DNA from 4 places in the Glaciimonas sp. GG7 genome. Region 4 is predicted to be linked to each of the others. Evidence: predicted binding sites of a transcription regulator. Region 4 holds the regulator's gene; each other region holds the start of a gene.
The links. Region 4 encodes sigma-54, which starts transcription at its own class of promoters, with help from an activator protein. Its sites were predicted from a motif close to TGGCANGNAANCTGCTTT; they were not measured.

Region 1 (3,915 bases), on a different contig from region 4:
GGTGAGAGTCGGCGTCCAGAATCGGGTTAGTGTTGTTGATGTGAATGAGAATTTTGCGGCGTGCGCCCACGGCATCGAGTACGGCGATCATGCCGCCATCACCGGTTTGCGGCAGATGGCCCATGTCGGCGGATTTCTTTTTAGAGAAGCCCAGGGTAATCATTTCATCCTCAGTCCATAGCGTGCCATCGACCAGCAGGCAATCGGCGGCTTGCATTGCAGCGTCAACGTGCGGTTCGATCTCACCCAGACCGGGCGCATAAAACAGCTTTTTGCCGGTAGCGATATCTTCGATCATCAGCCCGATGTTGTCGCCCGGTTGCGGGTCGGCACGGTGCGGAGAATACGGTGGCGCTTTGCTTTTCAGCGCCAGCGGCGTGAAGCGAATACCCTCGATTCCCGGCACTTCAATGGCGGTGTGGGGAGTAAATTCATTGGTCGGCAACGCATGCCATTGCACGTCGCAATAATGCGACAGCACGTGCATGAGCGGCAAACCGGTGGTCAGGTCATCCCGGACCGATGGCGTGCAATAGAGCTGCAACGGTGTGCGGTTCTCGCGCAGCATCAACAATCCGGTCACGTGATCGATTTGCGCATCCATCAGGATCACCGCCGCAATGCCGGTGTCGCGTTGCTTGCGGTTCGGTTGCAAAGCGGGGGTGTTGCGAATCTGGGTCAGAATATCCGGCGAGGCGTTGATCAATACCCAATCGTACCCATTGGCTGAGACAGCAATCGATGATTGTGTACGGGCCGTAGCGTTCATGGTGCCATTGCGCACGCCATTGCAATTGCTGCAATTGCAGTTCCATTGCGGAAAGCCACCACCTGCGGCCGAGCCTAATACGATGATTTTCATTATTGTTGTTATGGAGTGGGTAAGAAATACGGAACGACGGAAGAGAGTAAAACGTGAGACTACATCTGAGGCCAGTAATAAAGGCGGCGATTGGTTTTACCCATCGCCGCCTGAGAATCAATTAACGATTCGCAATGTACATTGTGATTTCAAAACCAAAACGTAGATCTGTAAATGCAGGTTTAGTCCAATTCATATTAAATCTCCAGTTTTTTTACATTAATAAAGTACAACGGTTACTACTCGGTATTACAACATATTTAATGGTATTGCAAGTTGACTATATGTAAATGATTGTACGCTCATCAGTAACTGATCAGTAAGTACACTGACGTTTCAGACAATCACCACAAATTGCAGCAACTTTCATGCCCAATTTTTCTGGTCCGCCACTACCTGCGGTTCATTGAGTGGCGTTCCAAATTGGAGCAGTTGCGGTTTGCATTGTTCATATTTCGGACGATGACTGTTTTAATGAATATTGGCGATGTATTGCGCAAGATTAACAATATCGTCGTCACTTAATGTTTTCGCAACGGACGTCATATTGCCCGCATCGTTGTGCCGATCGCGTGCTTTGAAATCCATCAGTTGTTTTTTGATGTACTCGTAATGCTGACCGGACAGTTTCGGGATTTCATTCTGCCCCTTCATTCCGCCGAGGTGGCACATCGAACACAGCACTTCTTCGGACTTTGCAAATCCTAGTTTTACACGGTCAGGATCAGCCTTGAAATCGATCGCAGTCGGCGTTTGCGCAGCAAAATAGGCCGCCAGATCCTGCATGTCTTCCTTAGACAGATTCGCCGCCATCGGGGACATCATCGGATTGACACGCGCACCTTCTTTAAAGTCACGCAATTCCAGGTACAGGTAACGCGCATTCTGTCCGGCTAACACCGGAATGAGCGGCATGGTTGAGTTGCCCGCCACGCCATGACAGGCCATGCAGGCGGCCGCTTTGGTCTTTCCAGCTTCAATATCAGCAGCGTGGCTTTGAAAGGACAGGGCGGACAGGGCAGCAAAACTTGCCGCAAGCATCAGGTGAGTTACTTTCATTTTGTTTCTATACCTAGTAAAGAATAAAAAAGAGACCGCGACGATGTGCGTCGCGTTCTCTTTTTTGGTTAAATCAGCAGCCTAAAGCAATATATATGCCGCTATTACCATGCACTTACAGACCAAACACCATCACGCTATTGCCGCGTTTGAAGTCCATTTGCGAGTTGCCGCCAGCAGCAACGGCAATGTATTGCTTACCGTTGACCATGTACGACACTGGTGGCGCATTAACACCTGCACCGCACTGGTATTGCCATAGCACTTTGCCGGTTTTAGCATCGTAGGCATTGAACAAACCATTGCCTTCGCCCGCAAACACCAGATTACCCGCTGTCGCCAAGGCGCCACCGATCATCGGTTGAGCGGTTTTGGTTTGCCATGCGATTTTGCCGGTGTCGATATTCACAGCGGTAACGTTGCCTGATTGCTCTTCGCCAGCTGCATTTTTAAACGCGCCGCCCAGCCACAATTTGCCGTTCGGATAATTTGAACCATCGACCTGATACGTCATCGGTTGATTCAGGTTCAGCGCATAGGTCAAGCGTGCGCCAGCGTTGTAGGCCATCGGTGACCATTCCACACCACCGTTTGCGCCCGGCAACATACGTGCACCGGTAGCAGTCGGCAGGGTCCACATATTTTCTTGTGGGACCATAGCGTCTGAGAAGCGAATCAAGTTGCCATTGCTACGATCATGCACATACACATGGCCGGTTTTGCCGCCGTGGATCACGCCTGGAATCATCTTGCCGTTCTTGTCTTTGACATCCACCAGAATCGGTGGGCTCACTGCATCCAGATCCCACACGTCATGTGCGATGTACTGTGAGTGCCATTTGTATTTGCCGGTTGAGAGGTCAATGGCAACCAGTGAATCGGTATACAAATTGTCGCCCGGACGCTCAGCACCGTACAAGTCAGGCGATGGATTGCCGACGACGAAAAAGACGGTGTTAGTAGCGCGATCGATCGCCGGAGTCGTCCAGACACCGCCACCCAAGGTCTCGTGGAAGTCAGATTTTTTAGCGAAAGCGACTTTTTCAGCAGCGATATCACGGTGCATATCACGACCGGTTGCATCCGTTGTAGCCCACACGCCTTCGTGGCCTTTTTCTGGGATGGTATAGAAAGTCCAGACCAGTTTGCCAGTCGCAGCATCGAACGCCTTGACGAAGCCGCGGATGCCGTATTCGCCACCGTTGGTGCCGATTAAGACTTTGCCGTCAGCCACTGTCGGGGCCATTGTTTCGCTGTAACCTTTTTCAGGATCGGCGATCTCAGTTTCCCACAACAATTTGCCGGTCTTGGTGTCGAGCGCAATGAGTTTGGAATCCAATGTGCCCATGTAGAGCTTGCCATCGGAGACCGCGACACCGCGATTGTTCGGTCCGCAACAGAACGTCGTCACCGGGCCCATCTTATGTTTGTAATGCCAAAATTCCTGCCCTGTCACCGCATCGATTGCGTAGACATAGTTATAGGAGGTAGTGAGAAACATCACGCCATTGACCACAATCGGTGCTGTTTCCATCGATTCGATCATGGCGGTCTGAAATACAAACTTTGGCTTCAGTGTCGCTACGTTCTTGGAATTGATTTGCGACGCCGGGTAAAAACGCGTTTGTGCGTAGTCGCCGTTGGTGTGCAAAAAGTTTTTGCTATCTTTGGCTGCACCGTCGAGCATGGCCTGGCTGACCGGGACCAAGGCTTTGGACATCGGTACCGGTTTAATACCTGCGCCGCCTTGCGTTTCTTGCGCGTAGCCGATGCCAGAACTGGCAATCACGCATACGGCCAGCGCACATCGACTGGCTAGTTTAAACATTGCTGTCTTCATAATTCTCCCCTTAGGATGTTACTTGGTGGTGTTTTAGATAACTTAAATACTCTTATTTTGTCGTCGCACCATACGTAACCAGATGTGGTGCAAACGAATTGCCGACATATCAGTGTTAAATACAAGGCGTAAAATTGCCTGGGACATAATTCCG
Region 2 (3,915 bases), on a different contig from region 4:
CACCAGCCGATGCAGGGGTCTGGCAGGACGCAATGGCGATGATGAAAATGATGAAGCAATGTAACCAGAAGCGCATCGGGGGCCTTAACGATGAGTGGAAACGAGGAGGACATTGTTGAGTCGATTCCAATTGCTTTGCAATAAATGTGCCATCGCTGAGGAAAGTGGTGAGAGGGTGTTTTGTCACGCATGACGGACCGATCAAATTATGAACAAGTTGCTGCGATGTGATTCAAATTTATACATACGGTGAAGAGAAAATGCTGCCAGCGCTGTACGATTAAATGCTTGTTTCGGGGATGGCAGATGGCGGATAAATGGCGATCTTTCATATCAATTTTCATAGGGCGCAGGGCGACTATTTCACAGAAAAAAATTATTTCCGGGACAAAAATCTTTTGCCAATGGCATGCCTTTTGCCAAGTCACAGATACTGCGGGACTCAAACCCGCAGCAATTGAAAAATACAATAATGAATGGAGATTCTGTGAAAAAAATAGTCAAGGGTAAAACGTCGGCACTAGCGGTACTGATGGCGTTTGGGGCAATCGCCGGTACTGCGCAGGCACAGTCGTCGGTCACCATTTATGGCGTGGTCGATGCAGGACTCGTGTATGTCAACAATCAAAAGACGCCTTCCGGCGGTACGGGCAGCGTCACTGCATTAAACACTGGCGGCGTGACACCGAGTATTTTTGGATTTAAAGGTGCGGAAGATTTGGGCGGCGGTCTGAAAGCGAATTTCAATCTTGAAGGCCATTTCTTTGCCAGTACCGGTCAAGGCGGTCAATGGGGTGGCCTGTTCGGACGTCAATCGAATATTGGTCTGTCCAATAGCTACGGAACGATTACTCTGGGTAAACAATATTCGCCTGCCGTGCTGGCCTTTGCTGCGACCGATCCGCGCGGGTTGAAAGAAACCTTTTCGGGCCTGATTTCATGGGCGTTGACGCAAAGTCCGTTGAATGTCGGCACCGCCACTGCACCAGCGAATTCAAATACGCCGATTGATGTTTTCGTCGCCAATGCTTTGGCGCTGAGCACCAAAATTGCAGACGTTAATCTGAACGGTTCATATAGCTTCGGCGAAGTCGCTGGCAGCAACGCCGCCAACCGTGTCATCGCGTTGGGTGCGGTCTATACCGGCCCGGTCACGCTATCGGCGGCCTACCAGTCTGATAACGGTCAGAAGGCCGCATTGGTGGGTGGAACCGGCACGCAAACCAGAAAATACAGCGTAGGTGCGGCTTACGCGTTTGGCGATGCCACACTGACGGTCAACTACCTCAACAATAAAAACAGCGATCCATCTTCCGGCGTTGAGCTAGCGCAGTATCGGGTGTATGGGGCGGGTTTGAATTATCGGACCTCGGTTGCCAATACGGCCACGCTGGCTTACTACTATTCCAATAACAAAGACGGTACCAGCGATACCTCCAGAACATTGATTCTGAGCGATGACTACGCCTTGTCGAAGCGCACCACGCTTTACGGCTTGCTCGCCGGTGTGAAGGCTGGCAACGGTTATACGACTGGCGCGGCGTTTGGTGTCGCCAATAACAATGTCTACCTGGCGAGCGGCGGCAAAACAACCACTGCTGTTGAAGTGGGTATCAAGCATACGTTCTAGTTGTTTGACGGTCCTTGCCCAACGCCAGCCTTCTTCTCTTGATCTGTTCAGTTCTGAGACAGTTGCTAAGTTTTAGCGCAGTTCAGCAGGGAACATATATTGGCTTTGGTGCAGCAACCGACAGAGTTATGGGTCTTGGCGACAGATGGCATGCACCTTGCCTATAGAGCTGTGACGAATAGGCTGAAAAGAAAATATTCGATTAAAACATTCGATTAATACGTTCAATTAAAACAGTGGAGGAAGACATGCATAAGAAACTCACAGGAGTGCTGTTCGGCGCGATGCTCAGCAGCGCGTTTGCGGCCCCGGTCCCGAACGTCACCGATGCCATGATTGCCAACGACGCCAAAGCGCCAGGCACAGTGCTGACGTGGGGAATGGGCACGGAAGGGCAGCGCTATTCCACGCTCACGCAGATCAATACCAAGACGGTCAGCAAGCTCACGCCAGCCTGGTCTTTTTCGTTCGGCGGAGAAAAGCAGCGCGGACAAGAATCGCAGCCGTTGATCTATAACGGCAAGATGTTTGTGACCGGTTCGTACTCGCGCATTTATGCCATCGATATGAAGACCGGCGCGAAAATATGGAAGTATGAACACCGGCTGCCAGACGGCATCATGCCTTGCTGCGATGTGGTCAATCGCGGTGCGGCCTTGTATGAAAATCTGGTAATTTTCGGCACGCTCGACGCGCAATTGGTCGCCCTGGATCAGGATACCGGCAAGATCGTCTGGAAAGAAAAAGTCGCCGATTATGCCGCCGGTTATTCGATGTCTGCGGCACCCTTGATTGCCAAAGGTTTGTTGCTGACTGGCGTGTCCGGCGGTGAATTTGGCGTGGTTGGACGCGTCGATGCGCGCAATCCGCGTACCGGTCAGTTGATCTGGTCGCGTCCAATGATCGAAGGCCACATGGGCTATAAATACGACAAAGACGGTAAGGCAGTGGAAAACGGGATTACCGGCACGACCAATGCCTCCTGGCCGGGCGATTTGTGGAAAACCGGCGGGGGCGCTACCTGGTTGGGTGGAACATACGATCCATCGACCGGTCTGGCGTATTTCGGTACCGGCAATCCATCGCCGTGGAACAGTCATTTGCGCCCTGGCGATAACCTCTATTCATCCTCTACCGTCGCGCTCGATCTGGACGCCGGCAAGATTAAATGGAGCTATCAGACTACCCCGCATGATGGTTGGGATTATGACGGCGTCAATGAGTTTGTGACCTTTGATATGGATGGCAAGCGCTACGGCGGAAAAGCCGATCGTAACGGTTTCTTTTATGTCATTGATGCGAATAACGGCAAATTGCAAAATGCCTTTCCGTTCGTTAAAAAGATTACCTGGGCGTCGGGAATTGATCTGAAAACCGGCCGTCCGGAATACCTTGAAGCGGGACGTCCTGGCGATCCGACCAAGGGTGAAGAAGGTAAAAAAGGCTCGACCTCATTTGTCGCACCGGCCTTCCTCGGCGGTAAAAATCAAATGCCAATGGCGTATAGCCCGCAGACTAAACTGTTCTATGTACCCGCCAACGAATGGGGTATGGATATCTGGAACGAGCCGGTCAGCTACAAAAAAGGCAGCGCGTATCTGGGTGCCGGTTTTACTATCCGTCCGATCAATGACGACTACATCGGTGCGATGCGTGCCATCGATCCGAAGACAGGAAAAATCGTCTGGGAAATCAAAAACAACGCGCCGCTATGGGGTGGTGTGATGACGACGGCTGGCGGCTTGGTGTTCTATGGCACACCGGAAGGCTTTCTTAAAGCAGTGGATGCCAAAACGGGTAAAGAACTCTGGAAATTCCAGACCGGCTCTGGTGTCGTAGCACCCCCTGTGACATGGAAAGATGGCGATACGCAGTATGTTGCTGTGGTCTCTGGTTGGGGTGGCGCGGTGCCATTGTGGGGCGGTGAAGTTGCCAAGAAAATCAATACGATCGAGCAAGGCGGATCGGTGTGGGTTTTCAAATTAAGCAGCGCTTCATAAACATGACAATATTTCCTCTTCAGATTGAAGAGGAAATATCTCATTACGCGGATGGCTAAAATATTTTCTCCTCCTCGGGCGATTTGGCTGACAACAATGGTTGTCAGCTTTTTTTTATGGTGCGCGCGTGGCGTATTTTTAAACCCGACGGAGGAACGAATTTTTGAGCAGTTTGTGATATTCGGCGCTATTTTGTGGGTCGATAAATTCTCTGATTAGGGCTAATCTGACAGCCACTAATTATTTTAATATGGGAGTTTTTCATGAAGACCACGTCATTCTCAG
Region 3 (3,915 bases), on a different contig from region 4:
GCACATCGCGCGCCATTGCCAGCAACATTTTGCGGAAATTTTCTGCTTGCGCTTCGATTTGACTTTGAAATTCGATTTTGTCGAGTTTGGAAAGACCATCCACCAGACTTGCCACCGGCGCACCAAAGCGCTCGATCAGCTCTTCTTTTTTGACATCCTGATCCTCCATCACATCGTGCAGGAGGGCAGCCATAATCGCTTGCGCGTCAAGCTTCCAGTCGGCGCAAATTTCGGCCACTGCAATGGGATGGGAAATATACGGCTCGCCTGATTTACGCATCTGTCCCAGATGCATTTCATCTGAAAAACGATATGCTTCCTTGACCTTCTTCAGTTCAGAGGGACTCAGGTATTGGGCAAGTTTGGTAGTTAGGTGGGTGATCGATGCAACGCCGTGGTGGGATGCAGGCTGATCGATAAATGGTGCAGGTTTACTAGTTTTGGCAGGGCGGGGCGAAGCAGCTCGTTTAGGAGCGGCTGATGGCAAGGTCGAATCTGGTGGTATCAGGTTCATACAATATAGACAACAGCCGCAGCACGTTGGAGATTAACCGGGTACTTTTTTTAGCATTTCAATACCAACTTTTCCAGCAGCAATTTCACGCAGGGCAATCACCGTTGGTTTGTCTTTCGCGTCTACTTTAGGGGTATGACCTTGCAGTAGCTGGCGCGCGCGATAGGTTGCCGAAAGAGTCAGTTGAAAGCGGTTAGGGATGTGTTTGATGCAATCTTCAATAGTGATGCGAGCCATACGTTCTCCGAAAAACAGGGTCATTGCTAATCTTGCCAGTCGCACCAATTTTATCGGTGTTGGCAGCAAGATTAACCGGGTCTTAGCTTAAATTGGCATGAATGCCAAGTTGTGCAAATAAGGATGCGTTACGTGATGCTTGTTGCGAAAAACGACAACGTGTCGCTTTGACAATTGCTGTCAGTTCCGACAAAGCATCAGAAAATTCTCGGTTGATAATAACATATTCAGACTCCGGGGCATGCGCGATTTCCCCGCCAGCAGCCAGAATTCGGCGTGTAATGACCTGGGGCTCATCCTGTCCGCGTTTCTTTAGTCGGTCTTCCAGTGCCGCGATGGATGGTGGAAGTATAAAAATACCCACTGCATGCGGGAATTGTTTCTTGACCTGCTGCGCACCTTGCCAGTCGATTTCTAGTAATACGTCAGTACCCTCTTGCATCTGTTCGATAATCGACAAGCGCGAAGTGCCGTAATAGTTGCCATGAACTTCTGCCCACTCAAGAAACTCGCCTTGCTTGTGTCGTGCACGGAAATCCTCAACCGACGTAAAGTGATATTCACGACCGTTTTTTTCTTTAGTGCGAGGTGGGCGTGTTGTAAACGAAATGGAGAGTTTAATCTCCTGATCCTGGGCCAGCAACGCGTTCACCAAGGTCGATTTCCCAGCTCCCGACGGTGCGACCACCATGAATAAGCTGCCGGACATTGGATGCTCGTCGGGCATGGCAGCGACGCTAAGGAGTTCGTTGGGGGGGATAGGTAATAGTGGCGGCGTCATGGCGGTTGGAATATTCGCAAACAAAGGAGGCGAGTCACTGTGCGCACTGTACGTATTGTTATTAATGACGACTGAGCGGTGACTCGCAGCTAGCCCACGATTGTATCAGCGCAGAGACATGGTTGCAGAGGGGATAATGGCTTATCTGGTGTCACTGTGATGAACAAATTAGGATTTTTTAGAGAAAACACAAAAAAGTGACGATTTTGGTCATGTCAGGCGGCAAAATAGCCCAATTTTGTCGACTCTTTTACCCGAAGACTCAGTATTTTGTTTCATTGACTGGCGGCAATGCGTTGGCATGTTTTCTGCTTTACACCGAAAGTAGTTTAAACCGAATCCATAAGGAGTTTTGTATGAATCAAATTTTCCGTCGTATGTCGAGCAAAGCACAAAAAGGTTTCACGCTCATTGAATTGATGATCGTTGTTGCGATTATCGGTATTTTGGCTGCAGTAGCGATCCCGCAATATGCAAACTACACAAATCGCGCCAATGCTGCGGGCACGATTGGCGAATTAGCTGTCTATAAAACAGCCATTGCTGACTGTGCTAATGGATTAGGCCTTGGCACTGGAGCTATAGCGGGTTGTGCCGCTGGCGCCAATGGCGTGCCTGCAATTACATTGTCAACTAATATTGTTTCTCTCGCGATCCCGACCACTGGTGTCATGACCGGAACTAGCAAGGCAACAACCTCGGCGAATGTTGCGATGGGTTTTGTTGATACGCCAACGGTTGCTGCTACGGCTATCAACTGGGTGATGACCGGTACAATTTGTGATGCAAATCGCGGTATGAAGGTCGGTCAAGGCGATTGTTAATACTTTTTTACAGATTGTTGTTACCGATTAAAAACTAGGGTGCCTTCGGGTACTCTATTTTTTTGCATGCAATATTCAGTATTTTTAATATATACACCGCTGTCACCAGGCGTTGTTTCCTCATTTTTGAACACGTTAACTCATGAAAAAGAAAATTCGTGCTGGCTTAATACACTTACTGATCAGCATTTTTCTTGTTTCAAGCGTCATGGCTTTCGTCCTGCTGGTCTGTTATCCAACGCCTTACTTCGAGGCAACCGGGGTCGGGCAATTGTTAATTGTTCTGGCGACTGTCGATGTCTGTCTGGGACCGCTACTCACACTGATTATTTTTAATCCCGCAAAGAAATGGTTGAAATTCGAATTGGCTTTTATTGTCATTTTGCAACTTTCTGCATTGTTATACGGAGTCGCGACGGTATTTGCCGGACGTCCCGTTTATCTTGTATTTGATGCTAACGGATTATTTACGTTGGTTTCTGCCTATCAAATTCCTGAAATAGAATTGAAGAAAGAGCATTTTCCCGGATTATCTACCACCGGGCCAAAGCTTGTCGGTGCACAAATTCCGATGACCAGAGAAGAGCGTAAAAATTACATTGCGGAGGCGGTAAAAGAACGTGTTGATTTACCTCGCATGCTGCAATACCACGTTCCCTACGAAACCCTGGTCAAGGATGTCAAAACTAACATGCGGCCTATTGCTGCTCTGCTCCGTCACAAGTCGCCCGGAAAAGTAGCTGAAACAACGCAACTCCTCAACGACGTCGCCAGTAGCAGCGGTTTGCGGTTGGATGAACTTGCCTTTCTTCCGTTGACCACGCGCGAAAACATCCTGACCGTCATTGTTCGGCGTAGCGATGCCAGTATCGTGAAAATTTTGCTGATTACTCCTCCTCTTTTGTCGCACGATTTTCATTAAGATCAATCGCAACATCAGGGATGCGAGAACTATAAAAAATTTTCTATTGGGAAATAGTCGTGCTTTCCCAGTCAGACCCGCTTCAGCTTCCAACCTGCGTCAGCCGTCTGGCACAATCGGACGCTATAATGCAGCTCGACGGTCTACGCGCAATGGCGTGCCTGACCAGGCAGTATTGATATCCCCTCCGCACTCACAGATTTATACAAATACATCCAATTTATGCAATACGTCTCCACGCGCGGCCACGCTACGGCTCAATCTTTTTCCTCTATTTTGCTAGGCGGTCTGGCCCCGGATGGTGGGTTATATCTGCCAGAAACCTATCCGCAAGTCAGTGCTGCTGAGCTCAATCATTGGCGCACGCTGTCTTACGCTGATCTGGCGTTTGAAGTATTGCGCAAATTTGCGACCGATATCCCTGATGCGGACTTGAAGGCGTTGACCCATAAAACCTATACCGGCGAGGTCTATCGCAACGGTCGGGCAGGCGAGAGTCCTGACCAGATTACGCCGTTACGTGTATTGGAAGAGACGGGCGGCGGCAAGCTGGTGTTGCAAGCGCTGTCGAACGGGCCGACGCTGGCGTTTAAAGATATGGCGATGCAGTTATTGGGTAACTTGTTTGAATACACCT
Region 4 (3,915 bases):
GAAAATGACCGGAAAAGGCCAGCAATTGGATGACTTGGTTGTGTCGATGAATCATGCCGCAGAGGCTGCAGTGCCCTTGGCCAAGCCTTTACTATTAAATGCAGTGAAGTCCATGTCGGTGACGGATGCAAAAAAAATTCTGAGTGGCGGAGAGACATCGGTGACCGATTTTTTTAAAGAGAAAACTGCCGCGCCATTGGAAGTGAAATTTCTACCGTTAGTGAAGCAAGTCACTGACCGCAACGGCGTCTCGGCGCAATACAACGCGACGATGGGATTGGTCAGTAAAACCGGTATGGTGCCAGCGCAAGCGGCGACGGTGGAAGGTTATGTCACGCAACGTGCGCTAGATGGCTTGTTTTACATGATCGGGGAGGAAGAGAAGGCGATTCGACGCGATCCGATAGGGGCAGGCAGTGCCATTATCGGGAAGGTGTTTGGGGCGATGAAATAATGATTCGCCGCGCTGGTTGGACCAACTAGCCCTGAAGCCATCGCTGGCAATCTCGATGATATTTAAAATAACAAAGGGCGCATTAACTGCGCCCTTGCTCATTTGTCAGTGTAGTATTTTTTCGTTTGATGGTTGAAAAGACACTTGCGTTGACTATGTCAGATAACCACTACCGTCACGTCGCTGCGGGTAGATCCTCAGGCAAATGTTTGATTGCGGAGTGTTGGTGGTTCTGTAGTTTGTCCTTATATTTAATCACTTGTCGATCGAGTTTGTCGATCAACAAATCAATGGCAGCGTAAAGGTCATGCGCAATGCTCTCGGCATGCAGGTCTTTGCCTTTTACGCGCAGATTAATTTCAGCTTTCTGGCGTTTTTCTTTCTCGGTGATTTTGTCGACTGTCAGGATCACACTAATATCGATGACCTGATCGAAATGGCGCTTGATACGCTCTAATTTGTTTAGCACGTGTTCGCGAATGGCGGGAGTTACGTCGAGGTGATGCCCACTAATTGTGAAATTCATACTGCGCTCCTATCAAGTTTTCGTTGGCGGTTCGGACAGTGATCAATTTGTTGAGTCGACTAGTCAGAACACAGCGACGGTTATGCAAACGAGCAAACAGCTAAAGAGATTTGCGTAAATTGACTGGCGGAATTCTGAGTGCTTCGCGATATTTTGCGACCGTACGGCGAGCAACCACCATACCTTGTTCCGCGAGCATGTCGGCAATCTTGCTGTCAGAGAAAGGGCTTTTAGAATCTTCCGCTCCTATGAGTTGTTTGATCAAAGCCCGTATTGCCGTTGAGGAAGCCTCTCCACCTGCCTCTGTAGCAACATGGCTGCCGAAGAAATACTTTAATTCGAACATCCCGTGAGGGGTGAGCATGTATTTCTGAGTCGTTACACGCGAGATAGTGCTCTCGTGTAATCCTAGTGTATCAGCTATTTCACGCAACACAAGAGGCCGCATGGCGACCGCGCCGTGCGAAAAAAAGTTCCTCTGACGCTCTACAATTGCCTGGGCGACACGGAGGATAGTGTCGAAGCGCTGACGCATATTTTTGATCAACCACTTCGCCTCTTGCAGTTGAGAACCGAGTGATCCTTCGGTTTTGCTTTGCTTAAGAATATTGGCGTAGAGGGCATTAACGCGCAGTCGGGGCATCACGTCATTGTTGAGCATGACTTGCCAGCCATTCTTTGTTTTTCTCACAATCACGTCCGGCACGACATAATCTGAGGCGCTTCCGGCGAAAGTTGCGCCAGGATGCGGATTGCATTGTCTGATAACGACTTGCGCTTCACGTAAATCTTCGTCATCGCACTCCAGCGCTTTTTTGATTTTATTGAAATCGCGTTGGGCAAATAAAGTCAGAAAATTTTGCACAATTGTCAGCGCCAGACGACGCGTGACGAATGGTATTTTTGGAAACGCTTTAATTTGCAGCGCCAGACATTCAGAGGCGTCCCGAGCGCCGACGCCTGTCGGATCAAAACTTTGGACCATCTTCAGCGCCATCGATAATTCGTCGATGTCGATCTCAAGTTGCTCAGGCAGACGTGCGTAGATATCCTCCAGCGACTCTTCCAGGTAGCCGTTCTCATCGACTGCATCAATGATTAATTCGATGAGTGCGCGGTCGCGTTGGAGATCGACTACTTCTTGCATCTGCTTGAGCAAATGTTCGCGCAAGGTTGTGACGCAGGCTTCTAGCTGCGGTCGCGCATCCTCATCGTCGGGTGCCTTGGAGGTACGGGCAACATCGTCAAAACTCCATTCGGTGTCGCCGCTATCTTTATCCTGATTGTTATCGCCGGTATCGGCAACTTCGCTGCTACCTTCTGGCTCGATCGGTGAACTGCTGACTTCGCTGTCCCCCGTCGGGGCATCCATCGTTGACGTCGTTGTGTTAATGGCACCATCAGCCAACAGTCTGACTGAGTTGTCGAGTGGATCGTCGAGACGCTCCAACAGCGGATTCTCGGACAGAATATGTTCCAGTTCCTGATGCAGCTCTAGCGTAGACAATTGCAACAATCGTATCGATTGCTGCAACTGCGGTGTCAGCGCCAGATGCTGGGAGGTACGGAGTTGGAGCGATTGTTTCATGGGCCCTGAGGGTTCCTGGTAGTGCGTTGCCTGCGTTACATGATGAAACTACATGGAAGCTAGATGCCAAAACTACATGCGGAAATGTTCGCCCAGATACACGCGTCGTACAGATTCATCGGCGATGATGTCGTCCGGACTGCCGCTGGCCAACACGCTACCTTGGTTGATGATGTACGCCCGGTCGCAAATGCCGAGCGTTTCGCGCACGTTATGGTCAGTAATCAAGACGCCGATACCGCGTTCTTTCAGAAAACGGACGATGCGCTGAATTTCAATCACGGCAATCGGATCAATCCCTGCGAATGGCTCATCAAGCAGCACGAAGCGCGGATTGGTGGCTAAAGCGCGGGCGATTTCTACCCGTCGTCGCTCACCGCCCGACAGGGACAGTGCCTGACTATCGCGTAGCTTTTCAATTTGTAATTCTTGTAGAAGGGACTCAAGCTTGTCCGAGAGCTCCTGCTTGGTGAGGGCCACGCCGTTCGGGCGCTGAAGCTCAAGCACCGCACGGATATTGTCTTCTACCGTTAGTTTACGAAATACTGACGCTTCTTGCGGCAAATAAGACAAACCAAGCACCGCCCGTTGGTGAATCGGCAAGCGCGAGATATCGACGCCATCAAGATCAATCGCACCGCCATCGGCTGGCACTAGCCCTACGATCATGTAGAACGAGGTCGTTTTACCTGCGCCATTGGGTCCAAGCAGACCAACTACCTCGCCATTTTTGACGTTCAACGATACGTCACGCACGACCTGGCGCGCGCCGTAACTCTTTTGTAGCCCTTTGACAATCAGCGTACTGGAAGCGGTAGTCATCTCATTTCCCTTTCGGTTCGATGACCGCTTTAATACGGCCGCCACCCGGCAAGCTGGTGCCGGAAACATCATTATTGACCGAGTAAAATTCAGCGCGACTATCGTAGGAGATAAATGCGCCATTGACGACATCGGTAGGTTTAGTGCCTTGCAGGCGTCGCATCTGGGCCTTCGAAAACAATTTAACGATTTCGGTTTTGTCGTCGTATTCGATGCGTTCCGCTTCGCCATCGATCCACAAATCAGGGCCGCCGTCGCGCTTTTGGCGGAAGGTCGCCAGTCCGCCCGGTGCCGCGTACAAGACCGCGAATTGGTAACCAGCCGGATCCGTCGTGACGACCACTTTTTCCGCCTTCATGATCAGCGTGCCGCGGGTTAAAATAACATTCCCGGTAAATATTTTGACTTGTTTCACGTCATCTAACGTGAACTGGTTTGCTTCGACATTGGAGGGCTTGGTGGCATCAGCTTTCTCTGCCTGCGCACCTGACATGAAGGTCAGTTGTAGTGCCAGTAGCGATAAAA

Region 1: a site for sigma-54 is predicted at 1,219-1,236, ahead of pqqA (pyrroloquinoline quinone precursor peptide PqqA). Genes of this name have one in related genera too.
Region 2: a site for sigma-54 is predicted at 1,777-1,794, ahead of ACVBEF_RS03530 (PQQ-dependent methanol/ethanol family dehydrogenase). Genes of this name have one in related genera too.
Region 3: a site for sigma-54 is predicted at 1,830-1,847, ahead of ACVBEF_RS15405 (pilin). Genes of this name have one in related genera too.

The regions. Positions count from the first base shown of each region.
Region 1 covers NZ_JBRIIQ010000099.1:3,254-7,168, reverse strand. The annotation lists gene pqqB (pyrroloquinoline quinone biosynthesis protein PqqB) at 1-865, opposite strand, end outside; gene pqqA (pyrroloquinoline quinone precursor peptide PqqA) at 984-1,058, opposite strand; gene ACVBEF_RS17565 (c-type cytochrome) at 1,334-1,903, opposite strand; gene ACVBEF_RS17560 (outer membrane protein assembly factor BamB family protein) at 2,037-3,761, opposite strand.
Region 2 covers NZ_JBRIIQ010000007.1:49,022-52,936, reverse strand. The annotation lists gene ACVBEF_RS03540 (4Fe-4S binding protein) at 1-76, opposite strand, end outside; gene ACVBEF_RS03535 (porin) at 488-1,630, shown strand; gene ACVBEF_RS03530 (PQQ-dependent methanol/ethanol family dehydrogenase) at 1,915-3,630, shown strand; gene ACVBEF_RS03525 (hypothetical protein) at 3,894-3,915, shown strand, end outside.
Region 3 covers NZ_JBRIIQ010000072.1:15,465-19,379, forward strand. The annotation lists gene ACVBEF_RS15390 (RelA/SpoT family protein) at 1-514, opposite strand, end outside; gene rpoZ (DNA-directed RNA polymerase subunit omega) at 548-751, opposite strand; gene gmk (guanylate kinase) at 834-1,478, opposite strand; gene ACVBEF_RS15405 (pilin) at 1,910-2,356, shown strand; gene tfpZ (TfpX/TfpZ family type IV pilin accessory protein) at 2,499-3,278, shown strand; gene thrC (threonine synthase) at 3,501-3,915, shown strand, end outside.
Region 4 covers NZ_JBRIIQ010000026.1:41,034-44,948, forward strand. The annotation lists gene ACVBEF_RS08745 (DUF4197 domain-containing protein) at 1-454, shown strand, start outside; gene hpf (ribosome hibernation-promoting factor, HPF/YfiA family) at 630-980, opposite strand; gene ACVBEF_RS08755 (RNA polymerase factor sigma-54) at 1,081-2,568, opposite strand; gene lptB (LPS export ABC transporter ATP-binding protein) at 2,641-3,390, opposite strand; gene lptA (lipopolysaccharide transport periplasmic protein LptA) at 3,392-3,915, opposite strand, start outside.